2 regions of the Fusibacter sp. QWL-12 genome follow, and region 2 is predicted to be linked to the other one. Evidence: a T-box and tRNA genes for the amino acid it is inferred to sense, from the RefSeq annotation. Region 2 holds a T-box; the other holds one or more tRNA genes.
What was found. A T-box is a leader RNA that pairs with one kind of tRNA and senses whether it is charged. The one in region 2 lies ahead of AC4PID_RS17475 (valine--tRNA ligase), so its partner is inferred to be a tRNA-Val.

Region 1 (7,971 bases), 1.1 Mb from region 2:
ATCGATCAGACCTGCTTCATAAAATCGATTAAATTTATCTATGCCTTCAGTAAACAAAGCGTATGTTGTTGCAACAAAAATTTTACCAGCCTCACGCTTTTTCAACTCTTCTACAATATCAAAAACAGATTCACCAGATGCAATCATGTCATCTACAATTAAAATATTGCAATCTTTCACATCTTTTCCGATATACTCATGCTGTACAATTGGGTTTTTACCTTTGACAACTTTACTATGATCACGCCTTTTATAGAATAGGCCTATATCAAAGCCGAGCACACTAGAGTAATAAACCGCTCTGTCCATTGCGCCTGTGTCTGGACTGATCAAAAGCATCTTAGAAGGCTCTTTAAAGAGGTCTCTCTCATCTGAAATAAACCTTTTTACAATATCTAAGGTAGGATATAAATTTTCAAAAGAAATCAAAGGGACTGCATTTTGAATCGTAGGATCATGTGCATCAAATGTCAAAATATCATCGACACCAAGTTTTTCCAGTTCTTGAAGTGCCATTGCACAATCTAAAGACTCTCTACCCTTTCTGCTGTGTTGTCTAGAAGAATAAAGCAAAGGCATAATCAGAGTAATTCTTCGAGCCTTACCAGCCATTGCAGACAATACCCTCTTCACATCCTGTAAATGATCGTCTGGGCTTTTCCGGTTTACATAGCCGAACATCGTATAAGTAATGTTATAATTTCCTATATCGGTAACGATATAGATGTCCTTTCCTCTTACCGATTCTTCTAAAAACACCTTACCTTCACCATTCGAAAAACGGACCTCTTTTTTATTGATGATGAAACTATCTGGTAGTTCTAAGCCCTCATCTAAAAACGGTCTTCTCATTTCGAGTAAATGATCGTCAATCCATTTACCAATGGTTTCACAGTTTTCCATGACGATTAAACCCAACTCTCCAAAAGGAGAATGCTTTAAATAAACCTCGTTTCTCATGCCCACACCACCTTATAGATTAATTACGATTCATTTTTACCCATACTTTCTCTCTAAATTCAACTTATCATAAAAATCCATAGCTAAGCAACCTTTATCCCTATAAAAGATAAACTTTATATCATTTTTATAAAGTAAACTTGTAACTATTTTCACCACTCATGTAAGATGACTTTATTGCCAAATATAAAAAAGCTAAGAACGATTCGTTCTTAGCTTAATGGTGCGGGATAGAGGACTCGAACCTCTGGCTTTTTCCACGTCAAGGAAACACTCTACCAACTGAGTTAATCTCGCATGTTACCCTGCTATTATGACATAATTTCAACCACTAGACAAGTCTAAATTGTCATTTAATTATAATATTAGCTGATTCGACTGGTGGTATAATTATAACGAGGTGATATTATGAAAAAACGTGTTATTACTATTGGCATATTTATACTAACTACACTATTAATCTCTGTAGGCTGTCAAAATGAAACTTCTTCAACCGATGAGATTACGACTACTGCACCTGAAACAACCGTTGCTTCAACCAATAATGAATTACAAGAACAACTTGAGATTGCAAACCAAACCATAACCGATCTCAACGAACAAATCACTTTGTTGCAAGATCAGCTTAACTCACCACAGACCAGCACCATTTCAAATACAGTTCTTTTATCCGCGCTTGATGTGGTTCAAGCACTAAAAGATCAAGATATGAGTCTATTAGCAAGTTATGTTCATGCCACTCAAGGTGTAAGATTTACCCCTTATGGATATGTGGATACGGTTAATGATCTCAGCTTTTCATCCACAGCAATTGCAACTCTAATGCAAGATAATTCGCTTTACACTTGGGGGTCATATGATGGCTCTGGTGATCCAATTACTAAAACGTATTCTGATTATTATTCTGAATTTGTATATGATGAAGACTACATTTCGCCACATGTGATCGGCATAAACACCGTTATTGGTACTGGGAATTCAATCAATAACATTGCAAGTGTCTATCCAAGTGCAACCTTTGTTGAGTTCCACTTCACTGGGTTTGATCCACAATATGGTGGCATTGATTGGTCAAGTTTGATTCTGGTTTTTGAACCAGTTGGTTCAGATTGGAAGCTGATAGGTATTGTTCATAACCAATGGACCATTTAATTAAAGCAAGAGCAGTTTTCTCCTTAATGGAAAAAACTGCTCTTTCATTTTGTTCGTTTATAATTATTCTACAATGTCATTTAACTTTTCTGTTTCAACAGTAATAGGGAATTGCTGTTGTAATGCTGAATAGTCAGCACTGTAAGCAACTTGTTTCATACTGCTGATAACTTCGTTTTGCCATTGATCATAGCCTTTTCCTTCGAAGTACATAATGTGATAACCATAATCGGTTTGAACAATTCCTGTATCACCAACAACTCTTGATGGATCAAATATCCAATCGTTAAAGGTTTGAACCATATCGCCTTCAGCGACATTTTCGTATAATCCACCCGTTGCGCTTGAACCTTGATCTTCAGTGTATTGTTTTGCAAGCTCACCAAAGCTCTCTGCTGTTGCATCTCCTGCTTTCCATTCATCAAGTACTTTTTCAGCAAATGCTTTTGCTTCTTCATCAGAGCCATACGTGTCAGCAGTCAATAGGATATGTCTTACATTTACTGTAGCAGCTTCATGACGATATGGCAATTGAGTTAAAAGATACACTGTATAAACATGGTTCTCAGTATTTCTAGTTACAAGTGTTTGATTGAGCGCAGCATCCGCAGCAAATCCCCACTCACTTACCTCATCGCCTTGTGTATAGAACATATCACTTGCTTCAATTTTTGTCATCTCAGCTTCAACATCTAAAGAGCCATCTTCATTAATGCCATTAATATAGTTTTCTACATAAGCTTTATAAGCTTCAGGTGATGTTACTGCTGCTAACTCATCCGCACTTTTTTCAGCAGCTTCAGCAGTAATGCCTTTATCGGTGTCCTCTGCAAATGAGTATACTAAATAATCGATATACTCGAATTCATTTTGATTATTAGTATAATGTTCTTGAATTTGATCCGTTGTAAACTCGTATGAATTTTCGATATCTGAGTATACTTTGTAAGCAAGTGTGCTTTTTTCGAGGAAGCTTTTATATTCATCACTCGTCATTGATGCACCAAACGTATCATTAAAGAACGCCTCTACCGTATCAAAACCAGCTTCTTTTGCTGAATTTAATACTGCATCTAGTTCTTCTTGAATTTGGTTCATATCTGATTCATCCAGTTCGATGCCACGATCTTTTGCTGCTTCTGAAAAGATTAAGAAATCCTTCGCATAGCTAACAGCTTGTTCCATCATATAGTCAAACCACGATGTACCATCCATGTACTCCTGATCTTTCAAAGACTTAGTTGTATCAACGCCTAAATATGATAAATAAGATGCGCTCTGGCTATATACGTAGTTGTATAAATAAGCCATTTCATTTTTTGTGAACCCATAGTCTTTAGAATAGACATAAAATGAGTTATCTCCAGTATTGGTATCGCTTTTTGAACATGCAGCAAGACCGAATACCATAAGTAAAGAGAGTAGTATCGCGATTGTTTTTTTCATGTCAGTCGTTCCCTTCATTAATATTTCTGCACAAGATGCCAATAGTGTAATCCTTTTAGCTTAAAATAACCTTAAATGTACTTAGGCAATTCATTAATGGAATCTTCACAGTTTCTTTTCAAATGCTTACATTATGTTGATATTGACTTAACATTCTAAGAATATACTAAACACATAAAGAACGTCAAGCAAACTTTCTCATTTAGATAAATCCCCCACTAATATGAAAAAAGCAAGTATCTCCCCCGATACATGCTTTTTTTATTTTTATGAATATAATGAAAAAAAATAGAAGCACAAGCTTCTATTTCTTAAACTCCCAATAGCATCTCTTCGGTGAAACAATAACTTCTTCCTCTTTCATCTTCTTCATGATCTTATCGACTTCTTTTCGATCTACGCCCGTTTCCTCAGAAACTTTACCTGCATTTACAGGTTCTTTAAGTGCTTTAAAATAATCAAGTACAATCGTATAATTTTCCACTTATACCTCCTATTGATAACTCAAGTTCTATAAAGGTATTTTATCACAGCCACAGTTCAAAAGCTATGTGCTTACACGATCGTAATGTGCAAATTATTACGCCCTCTAATCGTGTTTCTCGAAACGTATACATTCGTTTAACTCAACCGAAGACAACAATGGTGAGGCAGCCTCAACGACTTTAACACAGTCTGGTACAGTGGGAATGATTTTTCTTCTTTTAAGTCCCCTGAGAATTTTAATCACTCGATCTTCCTCATCAAGAAACAGAACGTCTATGTCAAATTTCATATTAAAGGTATGAATGCTGTTGCAATCATCAAGAATTAAAACCTCTTTTATTGTCGGTCTTTCTGTAAACATATACCCTCTGAGTCTTTTCATAAAAGTATTCGCATTTATAATTCTCTGTACTTTTATTATTTTCATTATGAGCACCTCTTACTTGAACATTTCAATAATTTGAATCACTGCAGGGCCAAGGATAATAACGAAAATTGCAGGAAAGATGAAAATCATCATAGGAAATAAAATCTTAATTGGAGCTTTCATAGCTTTTTCTTTAGCAGCCTGTTTTCTCTTCTCTCTTAATTGTGCGCCTTCAATTCTTAATACTTTACCTAAGCTAACACCCAGTTCATCCGCTTGAATTAATGCATTTACCAACACAGATAAATCTCTGACATCGCAACGACTAGCCATGTTTCTAAGTGCATTTTTTTTATCAATTCCCATTCGCATTTCCTTTAAAGTTTTTGCAAATTCTTCAGAAAGTGGACCTGGAATGGTTAATACGATTCTACCAATTGCACCATCAAGTGATAATCCCGCCTCTACGCTTACAGTAATTAAGTCTAAGGTATAAGGTAGCGCTTTAACAATTGAACTACTTCGCTTTTCTACTGCTGCTCTCGTAGTAAAACGATAAATGATTTGAGTGAATCCAATCACCCAAAATGCAATGACAAAAATACCTGCTGCAGGTACATGAATCAGACTTAATAACAAACACACACTCAATGTAAGTACCAACGTCGTCAACCATCTTCTAGCAATAATTCTTTCATAAGAAGATGTCTTAAGAAATCCTGCACGCTCGAAAAGAGCTTTTCTTTGTTTGGTAATAGAATCTGGGGATAAAGCCATAACGCGGCGACCTAAGTTTGTAAACATAGGAACAATTACGCGTTCACCAAATGCACGATTATCCACTTCGACATTTGCTTTATCAATCCCTTCAATATAGGTCATTCTATTTTCAATTTTACGTTTAGATGCCGTCATCCGATTAATAATTGAATTGAACATTAAAAGGATTGCTATAAAAATCAAAAAAGTTGCAATATATAGCATGTTAACCTCCTAGTATTCAATATTAATAATTTTACGGATAAATAACCATCCCATAAACTGACTAAACATCGCGGTTCCAAGCATAATCCTTCCAGGTAAGGTCACAAACAAAGTTTCTATATATGCATTATCAAAGAGGTAAATGACGACGCCAAGAAAAACAGGCATTACCATGATGATTAATCCAGAGAGTTTCCCCTGTGCAGTAAGTGTTTTAACTTCATTCTTAATACGTTGCCTTTCTCGGATTGTCTCTGCAATATTTTCAATGATCTCAGATAAGTTACCACCAACATCCTTCTGTATTAAAATAGCATTAATAATGAGCTGTAAATCTTCAGAGCTAATACGATCATATAAATTATTTAAGCCATCCTCAAGTGGTATTCCAAGGCTTAACTCTTTTAATAAAATCTTGAACTCCGTAGAAAATGGTGGTTGCGTTTCTTCAGCTGCCACTGCTAAGGATTGTAAAAATGAATAACCTGCTTTTAAGGCATTAGATATCATTACCAAGCCTTCATTCAGTTGCATATCAAACGCTTTCACTCTTTTGGAAATCTTAGCGTTAACGATCAAGTTTGGTATCGTATAAATAATCACTAGGCATATTAAAAATATTAAAAAATTACGTGTGATGGCAAACACAAAAAAACCAACACTCACCAATCCCATGAACTTTACTACAACAAATTCTTCATAGGTCATTGAAAAATTAGCTTGATTGTATTTTTTAGCAGCTTTACTAATCGTTCTCTTTTTAGATGAAGATTGTGTTAATAGGCTTGCAATTTTACTAATCGGCCCACGTTTGACTTCATTAGCGATTCTTGCGTCTACTTCTCTTTCTATTGACTCATCATATTCAGTTAATTTATCTATGACTCTGATCTTTTTCGTTCTCAATGAGAATGATATTCCAGCAAAGAGAATACTAAAAAAAATCATAACCACGCCAATCATTAACATCATAAAATCACCACCAATCGCCCTTCAGTCTAAAATAACTCAACTTATAAATTATTAAAAATAGAATTGTTAATATGGATACCATGTTCTCTAAGCTCTTTCAAGCAGGTTGGCATAATCCCAGTGAATACAAAATCCCCTATGACCTGGCCACGTGCGTCAACACCCTTTTGATCAAATTTAAATATATCTTGAAGAATGATTACATCGCCTTCCATTCCAAGCACCTCTGTAATGTGGGTTATTTTTCTACTCCCATTGACGAGTCTTGATTGTTGTACGATTAGATTAACCGCTGATGAAATTTGATCCCTAATCGCTTTAATTGGAAGATTCATCCCTGACATTAATACCATTGTTTCAAGTCTGGACAGCATATCTCTTGGTGAGTTGGCATGACCTGTAGTAAGCGAGCCATCATGACCTGTGTTCATGGCTTGTAGCATATCCAAAGCTTCACCTGAACGTACCTCACCAACTACGATACGATCTGGACGCATACGCAAGCTGTTCTTAACCAAATCTCTAATACTAACTTCTCCTTTTCCTTCCACATTCGGCGGTCTCGTTTCTAATCGAACCACATGAGGCTGAGGCAATTGTAGCTCAGCAGCATCTTCTATAGTAACAATTCGCTCATCATCAGGAATAAAAGATGATAATACATTTAATGTCGTCGTCTTACCACTTCCTGTTCCGCCAGATACAACCACATTCATACGTCCCTCAACACAAGCCCTTAAAAACTCTGCCATTTTGGAGTTTAACGTTCCAAACCCTACTAAGTCATCAATCCCGAATGGATCTTCAGAGAACTTTCTAATGGTGAGTGAAGGACCATCAATTGCGAGTGGTGGAATGATGGCGTTTACACGCGAACCATTTGATAAACGGGCATCAACCATAGGAGAACTCTCATCTATACGTCTTCCAATGGTAGAAACAATTTTCTTGATGACATGCATCACATGATCATTGTCTTTGAAGTGAATCTCTGTTTTTACAAGTTTCCCTGAAACCTCAACAAACACCTGATTCGGACCGTTCACCATAATTTCTGTCACTGATGTATCTTGAATGAGTGTGGTTATTGGACCGTATCCTATAATTTCATCAAGAAGTTCTTCTAGGATTTTCTTTTTTTGCACAGGCGTTAAATTAAGTGCTTCTTTTTCAATGTTCTTACTAATTATAATTTTAAGCTCTTGCTTCAAGGCTTCATTGTGATCAGAAATTTCATTAAAATCAATGTCCAAATCATTGATTACTTGTGTTTGAATCTTCATTTTCATTTCGAGATAAGGATCTTTCTCTTTATCTGAAAATCTTTGACTTCCTTTTTCAACCGTCGTATCTTCGAGACGTTTTTTTAATGACATACGCCACCTCTAATCTAAGACATTATTTTCTGGCAAACACTTTCAAGTTGCTTTAAAACTGGATTGTATTTCCCTTTAACAAGAGGAACACCTGTGTTGATTGCATTCTTAACAATTTTTGACTCTTCAGAAACAAAGCCATAGATTTCATAGTCAAACGCTTTTTGAACATTATTTTTTGTCACGCCAAACTTTTCATTCACTTGGGTAATCAAAAGTTTAACTTTT
Region 2 (7,971 bases):
AGCAATCGAGTCATCTAAACTCAGCTTTGGAAAATACGGCTTACCACTATTCGCAATCCTCAATGTGGTTCAACTCATTGGTTGGACAGCGGTAATGATCAGTAGCGGTGCAAGTGCACTTGGCGGTGTACTGACAGCAATGCCCACACTGACTTTTATTACATCAAATGGTTCAACGCTTCAAATTCTACTTTGTCTATTTATCGCCATTTTAATAGCGATTTGGATCGGCATTGGGTTTGATCGACTAAAAAAGCTTAATCTTATTGCAGTTACAGGACTTTTTTTAGTGAGCATCTATCTAGGCTTTAAAGCTTTTTCCGGTGGTGTAACACCAATGCTCTCAGAGGAAACGCTCTCCTTTGGTTTGGCACTTGAACTCAGTATTATTATGCCACTTTCATGGCTGCCTTTAATTTCTGACTATACGCAGTATGCAAGCTCAAAAAAATCAGGTCCAATCGCAAGTGCATTCGGCTATACCGTAGGGAGTATTTTTATGTATGCCATCGGCCTTGGCGCTGCGCTATATGCTGGGACAAGTGATATCGGTGAACTCTTAACTGCAGCTGGATTACCTGTTTTAGCGCTTCTAGTTATTTCGCTTTCAACTGTTACAACGACATTTTTAGATGTTTATTCTGGTGCGATTAGCTTTATCACACTAAAAAAAGCAAACGAGAAAACCGTGGCACTCATCATCTGCGGTATTGGTGCTCTTTTAGCGATTATGATTCCAACCACATACTATGAGAGCTTTCTTTATTTAATTGGATCAGCTTTTGCACCTATGTTTGCCATCTTACTAACGGATTACTTTTTGCTTAAAAGAAGAGGTGGGAGCGATCTTTATAGCATTCAGAACTTGATTCTTTGGGCGTTTGGTGCAGGTCTATATCAGTACTTCTTAAAACTAGATACGCCTATTGGTAACAGTTTGCCGATCATGTTAATTTTAATGGCGATAAAGTTGATAATAAGTCCGATTCAGAATAAAAAGTCTATAAAATAAATTCAAAGGAGATTAATAATGGATCATTCAAATACAAATACAAACTCAGCTCATACGACAATCAACGTAACTAAAGAAAATATATCAGGGGTACAATTGACCGAACTACTTACACCTATGACAAACGTTAGACTTAAGCATCCTTTAGTACACAACATCACCAACTACGTAACCGTAAATGATTGTGCAAACATTCTCTTATCAATAGGCGCTTCGCCAATCATGTCTGACGATCAAGCAGAGGTATCTGAAATTACAAGTATCTGTAACGCGCTGGTCATCAACATTGGGACATTGAATGCAAGAACGATTGCGTCCATGTACCTTGCGGGAAAGACAGCGACAGAGCTAAAGCATCCAATCGTCCTTGATCCAGTAGGTTCAGGTGCATCTAACCTTAGAACAGATACTGCAAGAGGCTTACTAGATGCGTTAAACATCACTGCCATTCGAGGCAACATCTCAGAAGTAAAATCACTCACTGCGTCACATATGAAAACCCAAGGGGTTGATGCCAATGATCTCGATGCAATTTCAGAGGATAATTTGGAACAAAACTTAGCGCTACTTGGTGAGATCGCTAGATCACTTGCAACCATATTAGTTGTAACGGGTAGAATCGATGTGATTACAGATGGTCAGACGGCTTATACCATTAAAAATGGGCATCAGAATATGAAAAATATTACGGGTACTGGTTGTATGCTAAGTAGCGTCTTAGGCGCATTTATCAGTGCAAATCCAGACCAAATGCTCGAGGCAAGTGTTTGTGCCGTGGCGATGATGGGGATTTCAGGGGAAAAAGCAAATGCCTATTGCGAGCAACACAAACTAGGTACATCAAGTATGCGCACACGCTTAATCGACTTAATGGGTACTGAAACCATAGATGCCTTTAAACAAGCCGTCAAAGTCGAAAAATACACCTTAGATTAAGGACAACACTCATGGAAAATTCAAATTTATCCAAACTATGGGCACACAAAAAATACACGCTCTATCTGGTAACAGACGACCGTTGGAGCGATCAGTATCCTCTGACGGATCAAGTGGAAGCAGCAATCAAAGGCGGCGTCACACTGGTTCAACTAAGAGAAAAAAATCTCAGTACAACTGACTTCATTGAGAAAGCTAAATCGATTAAAGCCATCACAGACCGATATCATGTACCACTCATCATCAACGATAACCTTGAGGTCGCCATAGCAGTGTCAGCAGAAGGCATCCACGTCGGACAAAGTGATGTCTCCTGTAAAGAGATTAAAGATAAACTCAAAGCACCTATGTTAATCGGTGTTTCGGTGACAACCGTAGCAGAAGCCATAAAAGCCTATGAAGAGGGTGCTGACTATCTTGGCGTAGGAGCGGTTTTCCCAACGGGTACAAAACTGGATGCAGATTATGTTTCTCACGATATGATCAAACAGATCACAAGTGCTGTGCCCATACCAGTGGTCGGTATCGGCGGCATCTCTGAAAGGACTCTACCTAAACTTAGGGGAACGGGTCTTTGCGGGGTCTCTTTAGTATCGGCGATCTTGGACAAGGCATCACCGGAGGCGATTCAAACGATTTCAAAAGTTCTCTATGATCAAACCTGTGAAACATTAGAATTGACAACGCCAAAGCTGGATACGGTGATGACCATTGCGGGATCAGATTCAAGTGGCGGTGCGGGGATTCAAGCAGATTTAAAAACGTTCACCGCACTTGGCAAATACGGTATGAGCGTTTTAACGGCTCTTACCGCACAGAACACAACAGGAGTCACAGGAATTTTCCCAGTAAGTGCGGAATTTGTTAAAGCACAGCTCATCGCAAACCTTTCAGATATACCACCTAAAGCCATCAAGATAGGCATGGTCAATAACATCGAGGTGATTGAGACGTTGGCGCATACGCTTAAGGATTACCCTGAAATACCTATTGTGCTCGATCCGGTTATGGTTGCAACATCAGGAAGTCGCTTGATCGATGAAGAGGCGCTTTCTGTGTTAAAATACAATCTGATGCCAATGGCACATCTCATAACGCCTAATCTACACGAAGCGGCACTATTGGCTGATATGTCAATTGAAGATGAAGCGGATATGATCACAGCGGTTGCACACATCCGAGAATTTTATAATGGGCATATCCTCATAAAGGGCGGACACCTAGGTCATGTTTCAGATGATTTACTGGTAGAAGCCTCAAGCGATGGCGACCGCTATCACTGGTTCACACAGCCAAGAGTAACGACAGAAAATACACACGGAACAGGCTGTACATTGTCTTCTGCCATTTCTTGCGCACTCTCAGAAACCGCTGACATCCGCATGGCAGTCACTTTTGCAAAGGACTATATCACAGGTGCGTTATATTCTGGTTTGGACTTAGGCTTTGGCAGTGGACCACTGAATCACATGTGGGCGACGCCTTTCAAATTTTTTAATAACTAAGGTCAAATTTTTTAATTTTAGAATTGACTTTTTAAAAAGAGAAGCGTATAGTTACTTTAACAAACACATCGAAAAGCTTTGACGAGGAGGAGTACAGTTCATACGTAGCTTTAGAGAGAAGGCGGTTGGTGAAAGCCTTTGCGACAGTGATCTGGAAGTAGCCTTTGAGCTTTGGTTTGAAAGATGCCTTGCATCAAGTAGACGCCAACGGATTTCCACCGTTACAAGGAAGCTATATCGGCATTTGCCCGTATAGATAAAGTGCAGAGTTTTCTCTGAATTTAGGTGGTACCACGGACGCAAGCCCGCCCTAAGCATTATGCTTAGGCGGGCTTTTTTATTTAGCCACAATCTCGCTTGTGGTAAAATCTGAAGGCTCGATGCCTGAAGATTTTTATTTGTCAGAAAAGATTTTTCTTTAGACACAATCTCACAGATGAGTTAAGTTTGTGAGTTCGATAAAATACCGCGTTCGCAGGTCAATCTCATTTACAATCAACTTTTTGATGTCGTTTTAAATCCTAAGGAGGCAACTATGAAAAAGAAATACGACTTTAGAGAAATCGAACCTCAAATGCAGACCCTTTGGTCAGAAGAAGCCCTTTACTCATTTGACGAAACATCAGAAAAGCCCTTATACAGCATCGACACACCACCGCCAACCGTAAGTGGTAGCCTGCACATCGGTCATATCTTTTCCTACACACAGGCTGAAATCATCGCGCGTTTTAGACGCATGACGGGCTATAACGTTTTTTATCCATTTGGATTTGATGACAATGGGTTGCCTACGGAACGACTTGTTGAAAAATCACTCGGCATCCGTGCAACGGATCTCTCTAGGACTGAATTTATCCAAAAATGTCTTGAGACCACACAGTCCTATGAGGCTGAGTTTATGTCACTCTGGCAATCGCTTGGCTTTTCCTGTGACTGGTCACTGGCTTACCAGACGATTGGCCCAAAAGCTCAGAAAATCAGCCAAGCCTCTTTTATAGAGCTCTATCACAAAGGGAAAGCATATGCTAAAACGGCACCGGTTCTATGGTGTACCGAATGTCAAACCTCAGTTGCACAAGCTGAGATCAACACAGAAACCCACGATTCACTCTTTCACAAGATCCACTTTAAAACCGATCATCCCAATTTCCCAACACTTGAGATCGCAACTACAAGACCTGAGCTTTTAAATGGCTGTATCGCACTCTTTATTCATCCTGAGGACGAACGTGCCGAAGCTTTAAAGGGACATCACGCCATCGTTCCGCTCTTTGAATATCCCATCCCAATTCTACTAGAAGAAACGGTAGAAAAAGAGAAGGGCACTGGCATCGTTATGTGTGCAACATATGGTGATCTTACCGATACGCAGTGGCAGGAAAAGCATCAACTGCCATATCGAGATGCCATAACTTCAGATGGAAAAATTGCGATGACCACGCCATTCATCGGTGGCTTAACCATTAGAAAAGCACGAATAACCATCATAGAACTTTTAAATGACGCAGGTCAATTATCAAAGAGTGAGCCTATATCACATACCATTGGCACACATGAAAGATGCGGCACGCCAATTGAGTATCTACCTTCTAATCAGTGGTACATTGACATCTTAACCGATAAAGAACGCTATCTAAAGGCTGCCGATGAGATCAACTGGTATCCGGAGACCATGAAGGGCAGATATATCCATTGGGTAACCAATCTCAAATGGGATTGGTGCATCTCTAGACAGCGGTTTTTCGGTGTTCCCATCCCGATTTGGTACTGCAAATCATGTGGCGCAACACATGCTGCTGATGAACAGGCTTTGCCAGTTAACCCCTTAGAAACCAGTCCTTCAAAGCCTTGTCACTGTGGGTGCAACGACTTTATCCCTGAAACGGCAGTATTGGACACTTGGGCGACGTCTTCTATGACGCCTTTTATCAACACGCAGCAGCTACCGATGAGCATGCATACACAAGCGCATGAAATCATAAGAACATGGGCATTTTATTCCATCGTTAAAAGCATTTATCATACTGGAGAAATTCCTTGGAAGGACCTTATGATCTGTGGGTTCGTACTTGCGAAAAAAGGGGAGAAGATTTCTAAATCAAAAAGCAATACCTCACTTGAGCCCTTTGAACTAATACAATCAGAATCTGCTGATGCGCTAAGATACTGGGTTGCTTCTGCCAAACTAGGGACAGATACTTTCTTTGATAGAGACGACCTCGGCAGCGCAAAGCGCACCCTTAATAAACTCTATAATGCGGCGAATTTTTCTCTAATGCATCTTGAAGCAAATGAAGATCTCTACAGCCACACAGACTTGTCAGATTTACTGCCACAAGACAAGTGGTTACTCATCAAGCTTGAAAACACCATGCTTGAGGCAAAAGCTGCACTTGATCAGTACGAGATTGGGCTTGCAAGACACCATATCGATCGTTTCTTTTGGAGCGATTTCTGTGACGATTATCTTGAACTGGCTAAAGAGCGCATCTATCAGCCTGAAAAACATGGCAAAAAAGAACAGGGCTCTGCGCTTAAAACCATCTATCATGCACTCTTAGGTATATTAAAGCTCTACGCACCTTATATACCACATATGACAGAGTCGATCTACCAATCTTATTATATAAATTATGAAAAAGAGAAGTCGATCCATATCCTGCAGTGGGATAGCATTGAAACCGGGTGGTTTAAAGCTGTTATGTTGGAAAATAGTATGTTTGAAAAATACCTCGACTTTGGCGACCAAATCAAGCAAGCACTTTCGGAGGCGAGACGCTATAAGTCTGAAAATAATCTCTCGCAAAAAAGTGAGATGCCGCTTCTTACGATTACGGGAACTGCGCCTTATAAACACTGGTTTGAAGCGAGTTTAAACGATTTATACGCTTGTACTCACGCTTTAAAAATCGAATTATTATAAAATTGTCACCATTTAAAAACTGTGGTACGATAAACGGTGAAAATTCTATCTAGTATTTTGGAGGGATCGGGATTATGAAAAAAACGTTTATCGTACTGATGCTAATCGTCGTCGTACTTGTCGGCGTGCTTATAAATCAAAGACACATCATGACGCAGGATAAGACGGAGACAGTATTGCCACACACCACGGTTTCACTTGAGGGAACCTCGCTTGAAAACTTTGTTTTTCCTAAGGATTTCGATCTTAGGAAGTATGAAGGAATCACTTTAAATTTCATCGTTGAAAATAATCTAGGCGCGAACGTTCTCTCGCTTGAAACCGAGGAGTTTACAAAGCTCACAGGAATCAATATCAAGATTAGACCGACAGATTACGATACCTTTATACAAAAAATCAACCTCGATTTCATCTCTAAGGCGGGGGATTACCAATTGATTTATTCAGATCCTTATCAGACGCTCAACCGTTTTCATAACGATTTAGAACCACTGGAGAACTTTATTCAGAATCCGGATCTGCCATCGCTTCAGGTTGAACTAGATGACTTTTTTGAAAATCAGCTTAAAGTCTGCTCTTATTTTGAAAGCTCAGATCATCTGTACGCGATTCCCTTTGACTCTACGACGATGATTCTTTACTATCGCAAAGACGTCTTCAATGACTTTAAAACCCAATTTTATAATAGCATGGGCTATGATTGGACGCCTGGAGGTCCTGATTTTACATGGGACAGATATATAGAAATAGCGAAATGGATCGACACCTATGTGCCCAATGAGATCGTAAAATACGGTAGTGGTCAGATGGCACAAGCGCACAACGCCATCTTTTGTGAGTTTTCAAATATCCTAGCCTCTAATGGTGGCGATTACTTTAGAGACGACAACATTAGTACCTATGGCTTATCCAGCTTCTATAAGATAGACGTTATGAGCGACGCCTTTATAAAATCGCTTTATGATTATAAAAACGTCATAGCTGCAGCGGCACCGGATAGCGTGAACTGGAACTGGGAAGACTCTGCAGATGCTTTTTATAGAGGCGAAATCGCAATGATGGTGAACTGGGATGAAAACTATGCCACACTTAACGCCTCTAATAACTTTAGGGTAAGAAACAATGTGGGCACAGCGATCTTACCTTACGGTACTGAAAGAAGCGCCAACATCTTTGGAGGTTCGGGCATCGGTATCAACCGATATGCGTCTCAGGAAGAGAAGGAAGCCGCATGGTTCTTTATCGCATGGGCAACCTCTAAAGAAATGCAGCTTCGCATCCTAACTGAACCCACTGGTGGCGCACTACCGACGATAAAATCTGCATATGACGCTATTGATCCTGAATTTAGAGCCACTCATCCACAAATTGATACGGTTTTAGAAGCGTGGCAGCCTGAAAATATATACCTCAGACCGAAGCTAGCCAACTTTTATCCTATAGAGCAGGCGATTATAGAAGCCCTGCACAATATGGTAACTGAGGATTTAAAGCCTGAGGATGTCGCACTTGAGCTCTATAAAAAAATCAACGAGGAGAGATGACCATGAAACGGTTAAAATTTTACAACAGACTGAGATTTCAGCTTGTGGTCA

Region 1: it encodes a tRNA-Val, which carries the amino acid that the T-box ahead of AC4PID_RS17475 (valine--tRNA ligase) is inferred to sense. The anticodon was not compared.

Annotation. Positions count from the first base shown of each region.
Region 1 is NZ_CM178745.1:788,863-796,833, forward strand. It holds gene AC4PID_RS04200 (ribose-phosphate pyrophosphokinase) at 1-960, opposite strand, end outside; tRNA gene AC4PID_RS04205 (tRNA-Val) at 1,182-1,257, opposite strand; gene AC4PID_RS04210 (hypothetical protein) at 1,369-2,112, shown strand; gene AC4PID_RS04215 (peptidylprolyl isomerase) at 2,176-3,558, opposite strand; gene AC4PID_RS04220 (MarR family transcriptional regulator) at 3,863-4,042, opposite strand; gene AC4PID_RS04225 (DUF192 domain-containing protein) at 4,148-4,471, opposite strand; gene AC4PID_RS04230 (type II secretion system F family protein) at 4,484-5,395, opposite strand; gene AC4PID_RS04235 (type II secretion system F family protein) at 5,405-6,367, opposite strand; gene AC4PID_RS04240 (TadA family conjugal transfer-associated ATPase) at 6,409-7,743, opposite strand; gene AC4PID_RS04245 (CpaE/TadZ family protein) at 7,758-7,971, opposite strand, start outside.
Region 2 is NZ_CM178745.1:3,648,640-3,656,610, forward strand. It holds gene cytX (putative hydroxymethylpyrimidine transporter CytX) at 1-1,012, shown strand, start outside; gene thiM (hydroxyethylthiazole kinase) at 1,031-1,948, shown strand; gene thiD (bifunctional hydroxymethylpyrimidine kinase/phosphomethylpyrimidine kinase) at 1,960-3,453, shown strand; T-box leader at 3,523-3,769, shown strand; gene AC4PID_RS17475 (valine--tRNA ligase) at 3,989-6,376, shown strand; gene AC4PID_RS17480 (extracellular solute-binding protein) at 6,451-7,920, shown strand; gene AC4PID_RS17485 (sensor histidine kinase) at 7,923-7,971, shown strand, end outside.